Regions from separate parts of the Treponema pedis genome, predicted to be linked through region 1. Evidence: riboswitches for the same ligand, from Rfam matches in the RefSeq annotation. Region 1 holds a riboswitch; the other holds the start of a gene.

Region 1 (4,114 bases):
GCATAAGATTAAGGGTTCTGTATTGCGTCATAAAAAAGAAAACCCCTGCGAGTATAATACTTGACAATAAGCCAAGATTTTCCCATTTTGCACCTCCGAAGCCGCCCATAAGCCAAAATGAAATACTGCGCATAGCTTCCCTATTTTTTGCGGTAAAGACGATAAATGAAGAAAAGGCTGAAAAAATTGTGCTTACCGCAATTCCGGCCATAAGAAGTTTTACGGAATTTGCTCTTCCGTTGATATTTGCGGCTTTCATTACAATTAAAGATGCCGCGAAGGCTGAAAAACAGGCGCAAAGACCTACGTAGTTGGGGCCTAAACCGCTTCCTATTCCTAAAGCGATGGCAAGGGTTGCTCCGAGTGAAGCTCCGGAAGAGATGCCAAGTATGTAAGGGTCCGCTAAAGAATTTTTTACGACCGCCTGCATAATTACACCTGTAAGAGCAAGCCCCATACCCGTAAGACAGGCTAAGATAATTCTCGGAAGCCTTATAACCCATACAATATCGATAGCGGATTTTTTAACGGCAGTAAGCGTTCCCGTTCCGAAAATTTTAAATTGAACTATTTGAAGGATATCCTTAGGCACAATGCGTACCGCTCCGAATCCTATCGATAAAACAATCGAAACAAAAAGAAGCCCTAAAAGGAATAGGAGTGCCGAAGAGATAAATACCGCTTTCAGCACTCTATCTTTATTGTTTTTGTTCATATTTAGGAATTTTAAAGTTCGGGATATAAACCTGCAATAATCGTTTTTATTCCGTCATAAGTTCTTATTCCGCTTGCATATACTTCACTTAAAGTAATCGGTAATACTTTTTTGTTTTCTAAGGCGGAAATACTTTTTAAGGCTTCATCTTTTATAAGCATATCTACGGCTTGCTCTTTTATAATTGCGTCTCCGTAATATACCGAAAATATAACCTCAGGGTTAAGTTCTATCAATTCTTCTTTGCCTATATAACCTTTATCTGTACCTACAAGTTCAGCTCCTACTTGAAGGGCAATATCCCCTCCGATTGTTTTTGCTCCGTAGACTCTGTACTGTCCTTCTTTTTCAACTTCAATGATAATTGCCAGTACCTTTTTTTTACCTTCAACATATTTTTTTGCGGCTTCTATTTCGGCTTTCATCTTATCGACAATATCTTGCGCTTTTTGTTCTACATTAAAAATTTTGCCTATGTTGAGAATATCCTGACACTCGTTTTCCACCGACTCTTGTTTTTTTAAACCGGAATCCTGCCAAATATATGTTTTTGTACCGCGTTCGTGCCAAAAGTTTACATCGCCGTAACGCTTTTCATTAAACAGCGATGACCAGCCGAAAATAAAATCGGGTTCCATATCTATAATTTCTTCTTTCGACGGTCTTTTGTCTTTATAATTAACCTTACCGAAATCTTCTTTGAATTCTTCTTTTACGGGGTCGTCAAGACCTACCGCAAGAATCAGTTTGTCTGCAAGGCCTAAAGCGAGCATAGTTTCAATCGGACTTTGATAAAAAGCTATAACCTTTTCAGGAGCTTTTTCAAAAGTCAATTCAATAGGTTCTCCCGCATAATTGTAGGTGGTAATTGTTACGGGATAAGCGTCGCCGGCAGGTTGCATAAAATCGCCTGCATTTTGCATTTCTTCTTTTTTTGTGCAGTTTAAAAAAATAACCGTCGCCGATAAAAGAAACATAAAACGGAAAATTTTCTTTTTGGTGTTCATAATTTTTCCCCTTGAAAATAAAAAGATTAAAACCTTAAATTTAAACCGCTTTACGTGTGCATTAAAAATAACAGAGTACAGTAAAAATTTATAAAGTCTTCTTAATATACTTTTTGATTTCAAAGAAGTATAAATTTTTTAAATACGAACTTTGAAAAAGAAAACCTTATGAGAAACATAATTTGTATTCTGAACCTTATCGACCGTAAAGTACAGTATAATTCCGCATACCGGCAGGTCTTCTGACTTCGAGCTTTAACACCTTTTTAAAGCCTTCCCGATTTCTCAGTGACATATTTTTAAAAAGATTGAACTCTTACAGCGGCGGGACCGTGACGGAATTACACCGTGCTTCCCTTTTAAACCTGAAATTGCGGTACCGGTACGGGTTTTAAGTAAAATTATTTTAGGCGTTTTTTTTATTTATGTCAAGTTATTATTGCCGTTTGTCCGGAGGAGTTTCTTCCTGTATAAGATTAAAAGGATATTCTCTAACTCCGTCTATGGTATTATAAATTTCTTTAAAGCCCGCTTCCGATAATGTCAGTGCGGCTCTCGCCGAAGCGGAGCCTACATTGCAATATAAAAACAGCTTTTTATCTTTAGGAAGGTTCGCAATATTTTTTTCAAATTCCGCAATGGGAATGGACGGAATGGAGATTGCCCCGAGTATATGCCCCATATCATAGGCCTGTTTTGTTCTGCAATCAATAATTATTATATTAGGAGAATTAATTTTTTGTTCAAAAACAACACCTCTCATACAATCGTATTTTATTGTTTTGTATGAATACTGTTTTATTCCTTCGGCATTATATATAATTTTACAACCGGCTTCGACAAAAATCTTTGCAGCTTCAAAACTGTCGTCATCGGTATCGGCATACACATAAATAGGTTTTTCTTTCCAATCTTCAAATTCGTTTACACGCGTATTTATTTCGCTTTTCGGAATATTTATTGCATTAGGCAAGTGTCCGTTTTTATATTCCGTATACGGGCGTGTATCTATAATTAAAATAGTGTCTTTTGTTCCTTCTGCATTTAAGTTTTCCAAGTCCGAACCTTTTACATCAATTACAGTTATTATTTCGGCACAAGATGTAAAAATAAAAACGGCCGATACGATAAAACAAATAAAAACCTTTTTCATCATTTTCTCCATAATATTTAATTTAAATTATATTGAGTTTTAATATATATGTCAACTTGAATAATTATAAACTATTCCGCATCTTTTACAAATACCGACGGTTCGTCTCCGGTTGGAATTATTTCGTTTATGTTCAGTTTTATTTTAATTAACGTAAGTATTTGCTTTTTATTTTTTTCTTCAAGATTGATTAAATAAAATTTATTCATACTTTCCGAAGTTTTCATTTGCAGTACGGTTTTATTTTCAATTTCGATTATATTAAAGTATCCTGAAGAATCTTTTCCGTCTTTTGTGAGAGTATATTTATTTCCCGTAAAAGAAATTGTTTGTCCGTTTTGCGTTTCCCATTTGCTTTCCGGCTGTTCCAATTTTTTTCTTATTTTTTCAACCTTATCTTGTTTGTTTGTATTCGTGTAATGCAAAAGGTTGGTGTTTTTTTTATAAGTTCCGTTCCAAAGAGAAGATGTACCGAATTTGATTCTGGCTACGTCTTCTATAACCCGTATTTGAATTTCATCTACACCCTTAATTTCTATATCTACTCTGCGTATAATGTTCGGAATTGATTTATTATTTGCGGTAAAAAACAAACCGTATCTGCGCGGTAAGGTTGTTTTTATTTCGTATATTTCTTCAATATTGTCGAAATTGAATATTATGTTGTTGTCGTTTTTATCCAAATAAATACTTCTTCCCGAATTTTTACCGTTTTCGGATTGATACCAAAGTTGAGATAAAAAATCTATAAACGATTCCATATTACCGGTTTGCAATTTGCGTAAAAGAGTGCTTTCTATTTTTTCTCCCGGAATTTTTTGTTCTCTTCCTTTTTCAAACATATTTGTTTTATTGTTCCATACATATTCCGTTTGAATTTGATTAAGCGTATTGGGTGCCGAACTGTCCGAATTATATGCGAGTATTCTATATGCGGCAAATCCTTCTTCGTAAATGTTTTGTCCTTTTAATTCCTGTAATAGAATTTGTATATCTGCATGTATATCCGCAATTTGCGTAAAGAAAAAAACTCCGTCCTTATCTTTATTTATTTTTTGAATTGAAAAACTTTGTCCGTTGTCTGAAGTCATTCCCGAATAAAGAATTGCAGGTGCGGAATTGTCCGGTTCCATAATATAAAACGTAAGAGATTTAGGCTGTGTAATGGGTGTTCGTATTTCTTCAATACGGCTGCATTTTTGCATAATCGGGTCTTGAATGGAAATAATCAAATATAAA
Region 2 (4,114 bases), 740 kb from region 1:
AAAGACCTTTATAGTTTCCGCCTTTGCAGGTGAAATAGGTATTCCGATGGTGCGTCTTTTAAATTTCCGCTCTCAGTGGCAGGGTGCTACGGAATCGAATCTTGAAAAAGTTTTAAATATTTTAAAGGCAATGTCGCCGGTTGCTGTTATGATTGATGAAGCGGACGTAGTTTTGGGTAACAGAACAACCAACGATATTTCAGGTACTTCCGCCAGAGTTTTTGCTCAAATTGCAAATTTTATGGGCAATACGGAATATCGCGGCAAAATAATTTGGTTTTTAATAACTTGCCGTCCGGATTTAATTCCGATAGACTTAAAGAGACAGGGCAGGGCGGAAGAGCACCTTGCCTTGTTTTATCCTGAAAACGATGCCGAAAAATTGGATTTATTTATAACCTTACAGCGTAAACTGCAAATTAAAACGCATGAAGTCAATTTTCCCGCAATTATAAAAAAGATTAAATTCGATATTTCAGGCGCCGATATTGAAGCGATTTTAGTTCGGGCGAAAATGAGCGCCACGGTAGAAGGGCGGGCAATGATACATCAAAAGGACTTGGAAGAAATTATAGCCGATTTTATTCCGCCCTCATACCCTAATGAAATTGAATTACAAAATTTGGTTGCGGCAATAGAAAGTACAAGTAAGGAAATGATTCCGAAAAAATATCAATCTATGCAGCGCTCCGCTATGGCTTCGGAAATTTTGGAATTAAAGCAATTATTGGGAGAAAGGAATTAGTTTATGCAAAAAATAAAGAAAAAACTGAGCTTTGTTTTTTTTCTTTTTACCTTTTCCGTTTTTGCGGAATTTAATTTTGATTTAATTGTTCAGCCCTTTACGGGAACCGAATTTTTTGTTGACGGCAAAACGGTTAAACCCTTAGTGCTGGAAAAGGATAATACTCTTGCAAAGGTGCGTCTTATACTTAAAGATTCCGCTTCCGCTATTGAAGTTAAAAATAAAGGATTCCGTACGGTAAATTTAACCGATGAGCTTATAAGGTTAAAAAACGATGTTGGAAAAACGGCGGACTTAAAAGCTCCTTTTTCACTTAAGGCTCTTGCAATCTTATCACGGAAAGAGTCAAAATTCGATACGAAAGCTTTTTTTCCTACGGGAAGGCAGCCTAAAAGCGTAACCTTTGTAAATTCCGATACCGTTGCCGTAGCCCTTCTCGACGGAAACGGAGCGGATATTATCAATATCGAAACCGGAGAAAAAAAGAGAATTTCTCCTCCTAAAGAGTATGCGGAAAAACTCGGCTTTGTAGAAGCCCTTGTATTAAAAAATAAAAATGAACTTTGGATAAGTCAGATGCCTACGGCTTTAATTCATGTTTTTAATCTTACAACCTTTGAATATAAAACCGCAGTTAAAACGAGCGGCAAATGGAGCAAGGTTATGGCTTATAACCCATTAACCGACAGGGTTTATTTAAGTAATTGGCAAACCTTCGATATAAGCGTAATAAATACTGAAACTTACAGCGAAGAAAAAAAAATTAAAACTAAGGCGGTTCCGCGCGGAATGGCTTTTTCGGAAGACGGTAAATTTATCTATTGCGCTCAGTTTGAAGATGCTGCGGGGAATTCAAATTGCCGCCTTATAAAAAAAGAGCTTGACACTTTTAAAACCGTTTCGGAATCGGGAATGAAAGGTGCAAAAAGGCATATTGTTACGGATTATAAACAGGGACGGCTTTATGTTTCGGATATGCTTAATGCGGTTATAGAAGTTTATTCTCTTAAAGACGAGAGCCTTATAAAAACTGTAAAGGTTTTCAGCCACCCCAATACTATTCAGCTTTCGCCTGACGGAAAGTTTTTATATGTTTCATGCCGAGGGCCAAATAATCCCGATAAGGGCTATTTGTATAAAGGCTATGTAATGGGGAGACTGGATATTATTGATACCGAAACCCTTACCCGCATTGAAAGCGTAGAAGCGGGAAACCAGCCGACGGGTTTGGATATTTCTCCCGACGGCAAAACAATAGTTCTTTCCGATTTTTTAGATAACCGTATCAGAGTGTTTAAAAAAAATTAACGGGAAGGGGAAGCGTACCTTAATTTGAGTTTATCGGTTGCGGATTTGATTCAGGAGGTTGACAACGGTGTAATAATCGGGTAGTATTATTACAGCGATTTCGGTCTTGGTGCCGTTTCTTAAGGGAAGCGGTGAAAAGGGAATCAGGTGAAAGTCCTGAGCAGTCCGGCTGACGTAAGGAGATAGCGTGTTTTCAAAATTGCCACTGGGATATTTAAATATAGCCCGGGAAGGCGGAAACAAGCGATGACCTCCGAGCCGTAAGACCTGCCAATGACTATGAGGGTAAAGACGCCCGTCTTTGTCCGTGCAGTGCTCCGCCTGGATACGGAGTTACCTGCAAGAATTTATCGTGTTTACATTTATATTTTTCCGGAATATTGCTCCTTGTGCTGTTGTATAAGATTTTGTCAAGTTTTCTTATGCATTTCACACGTATATTCTCCGATACCCTTAGAATATACATAATTTCCGGTTAAATTTTATGTTTTACCTTTTCAATACCTGCGGCCGAAATCGTTTTCTTTAACTGTAAGAAAGTCCGTAAGGTTTTGGATATGCATAAGGGGAAGCTCCTTAAGAATTTAAAACTTTTGTAATGAGGAATTTTATGGGAAATACTTACGAAAAACTCGTTTTAACTATAGAAGATGCCGCAAAAACGGCAGGTTTAAAAGAAGACGATTATATTACTTTGCTCAGCCCCGAAAGAGAGCTTCATGTTTCCATACCGGTAGTTATGGACTCAGGCCGTGTAAAGGTATTTAACGGCTATAGAGTTCAACATTCTACTTTAAGAGGCCCCGCAAAGGGCGGCATACGGTTTCATAAAGATGTGGATATTGATGAAGTCCGCGCTCTTTCGGCATGGATGACTTTTAAGTGTGCCGTTGCCGATATTCCTTACGGAGGAGGCAAGGGCGGTATATCCGTGAACCCTTCGGAACTTTCGGAAAACGAGCTTGAAAAATTAACCCGCGGGTATGCAAGACGGATAGCCAAATTTATCGGCCCCCATATTGATATTCCTGCACCCGATGTGGGTACAAATGCGAAAATTATGGCTTGGATTGCCGATACATATAGTGCGGCGGTCGGCGAGTTTACGCCTGCCGTTATAACGGGCAAGCCTGTTGCTTTAGGCGGTTCTCTCGGAAGGGCTGAAGCTACAGGCCGCGGAGTTACGGTTGCCTGTATTGAAGTATTAAAACGTTTAAATAAAACTTTAAAAGGACAGAGGGTTGTTATTCAGGGTTTGGGAAACGCAGGCGGTGTTACGGCGGAACTTATGTTTAAAGAAGGTGCTAAAATTATTGCTGCGGGCAACAGTTCGGGAGCAATTTATAATGAAAACGGACTCGATATTCCAGCCGTTACGGCTCATATAAAAAATAAAAAAAGGCTTGATACTTTGACTGGCGATTTTAAGCATATTTCTTCCGCCGAGCTTTTGGAACTTGAAACCGATATTTTAATTCCCGCCGCTTTGGAAAATCAAATTACCGAATTAAATGCCGAGAAAATAAAGGCTCCTATAATAGTTGAAGCCGCAAACGGACCTGTAAGCCCGGAAGCGGATATTATTTTACAGAATAAAGATATTATTATAGTTCCGGATATACTTGCAAATGCCGGAGGGGTAATTGTTTCGTATTTTGAATGGGTTCAAAATTTACAGGGCTTTTATTGGAGTGAAGAAGAAGTAAATAACCGCCTATGTGAAAAAATTAAAAAAGCCTTTGATTTTGTATGGAATTTAAAAGAAGAATATAAGGTTACTATGAGAAAGGCCTGTTATATAAAAGCTTTAAAACAGTTGGCGGAAGCACGTAACGCTGCCGGTTTTTAATAAGCATACAGTTTAAAGGTTATCCATATTTAAAAGGCTTGCAGCTTCGTCTTTTTTTAGATATACTTTTAAGTTTATAGGCTTTGAATATACTGGGAGGGGTTAAAAATGAAAAGAAAAAAAATTGCTATCTTGGTAAGCGGCGAATATAAAAAACAGCCTACAAAAGACGATTTACTTTTACAAAACGAGCTGCAAAACAGGGGATACCT

The links. A riboswitch is a leader RNA that binds a small molecule or an ion and turns the genes downstream of it on or off. The one in region 1 is predicted to bind cobalamin.
Positions count from the first base shown of each region.
Region 2: it holds a riboswitch for cobalamin, as region 1 does, so the genes downstream of both, DYQ05_RS10100 (Glu/Leu/Phe/Val family dehydrogenase) here and DYQ05_RS00215 (ABC transporter substrate-binding protein) in region 1, are expected to answer to the same signal.

Region 1 is NZ_CP045670.1:51,128-55,241, reverse strand. It holds gene DYQ05_RS00220 (FecCD family ABC transporter permease) at 1-715, opposite strand, end outside; gene DYQ05_RS00215 (ABC transporter substrate-binding protein) at 727-1,722, opposite strand; cobalamin riboswitch at 1,938-2,121, opposite strand; gene DYQ05_RS00210 (rhodanese-like domain-containing protein) at 2,159-2,875, opposite strand; gene DYQ05_RS00205 (pallilysin-related adhesin) at 2,947-4,080, opposite strand; gene DYQ05_RS13315 (hypothetical protein) at 4,058-4,114, opposite strand, start outside.
Region 2 is NZ_CP045670.1:2,198,064-2,202,177, reverse strand. It holds gene DYQ05_RS10110 (ATP-binding protein) at 1-745, shown strand, start outside; gene DYQ05_RS10105 (YncE family protein) at 758-2,053, shown strand; cobalamin riboswitch at 2,144-2,342, shown strand; gene DYQ05_RS10100 (Glu/Leu/Phe/Val family dehydrogenase) at 2,664-3,902, shown strand; gene DYQ05_RS10095 (ATP-grasp domain-containing protein) at 4,011-4,114, shown strand, end outside.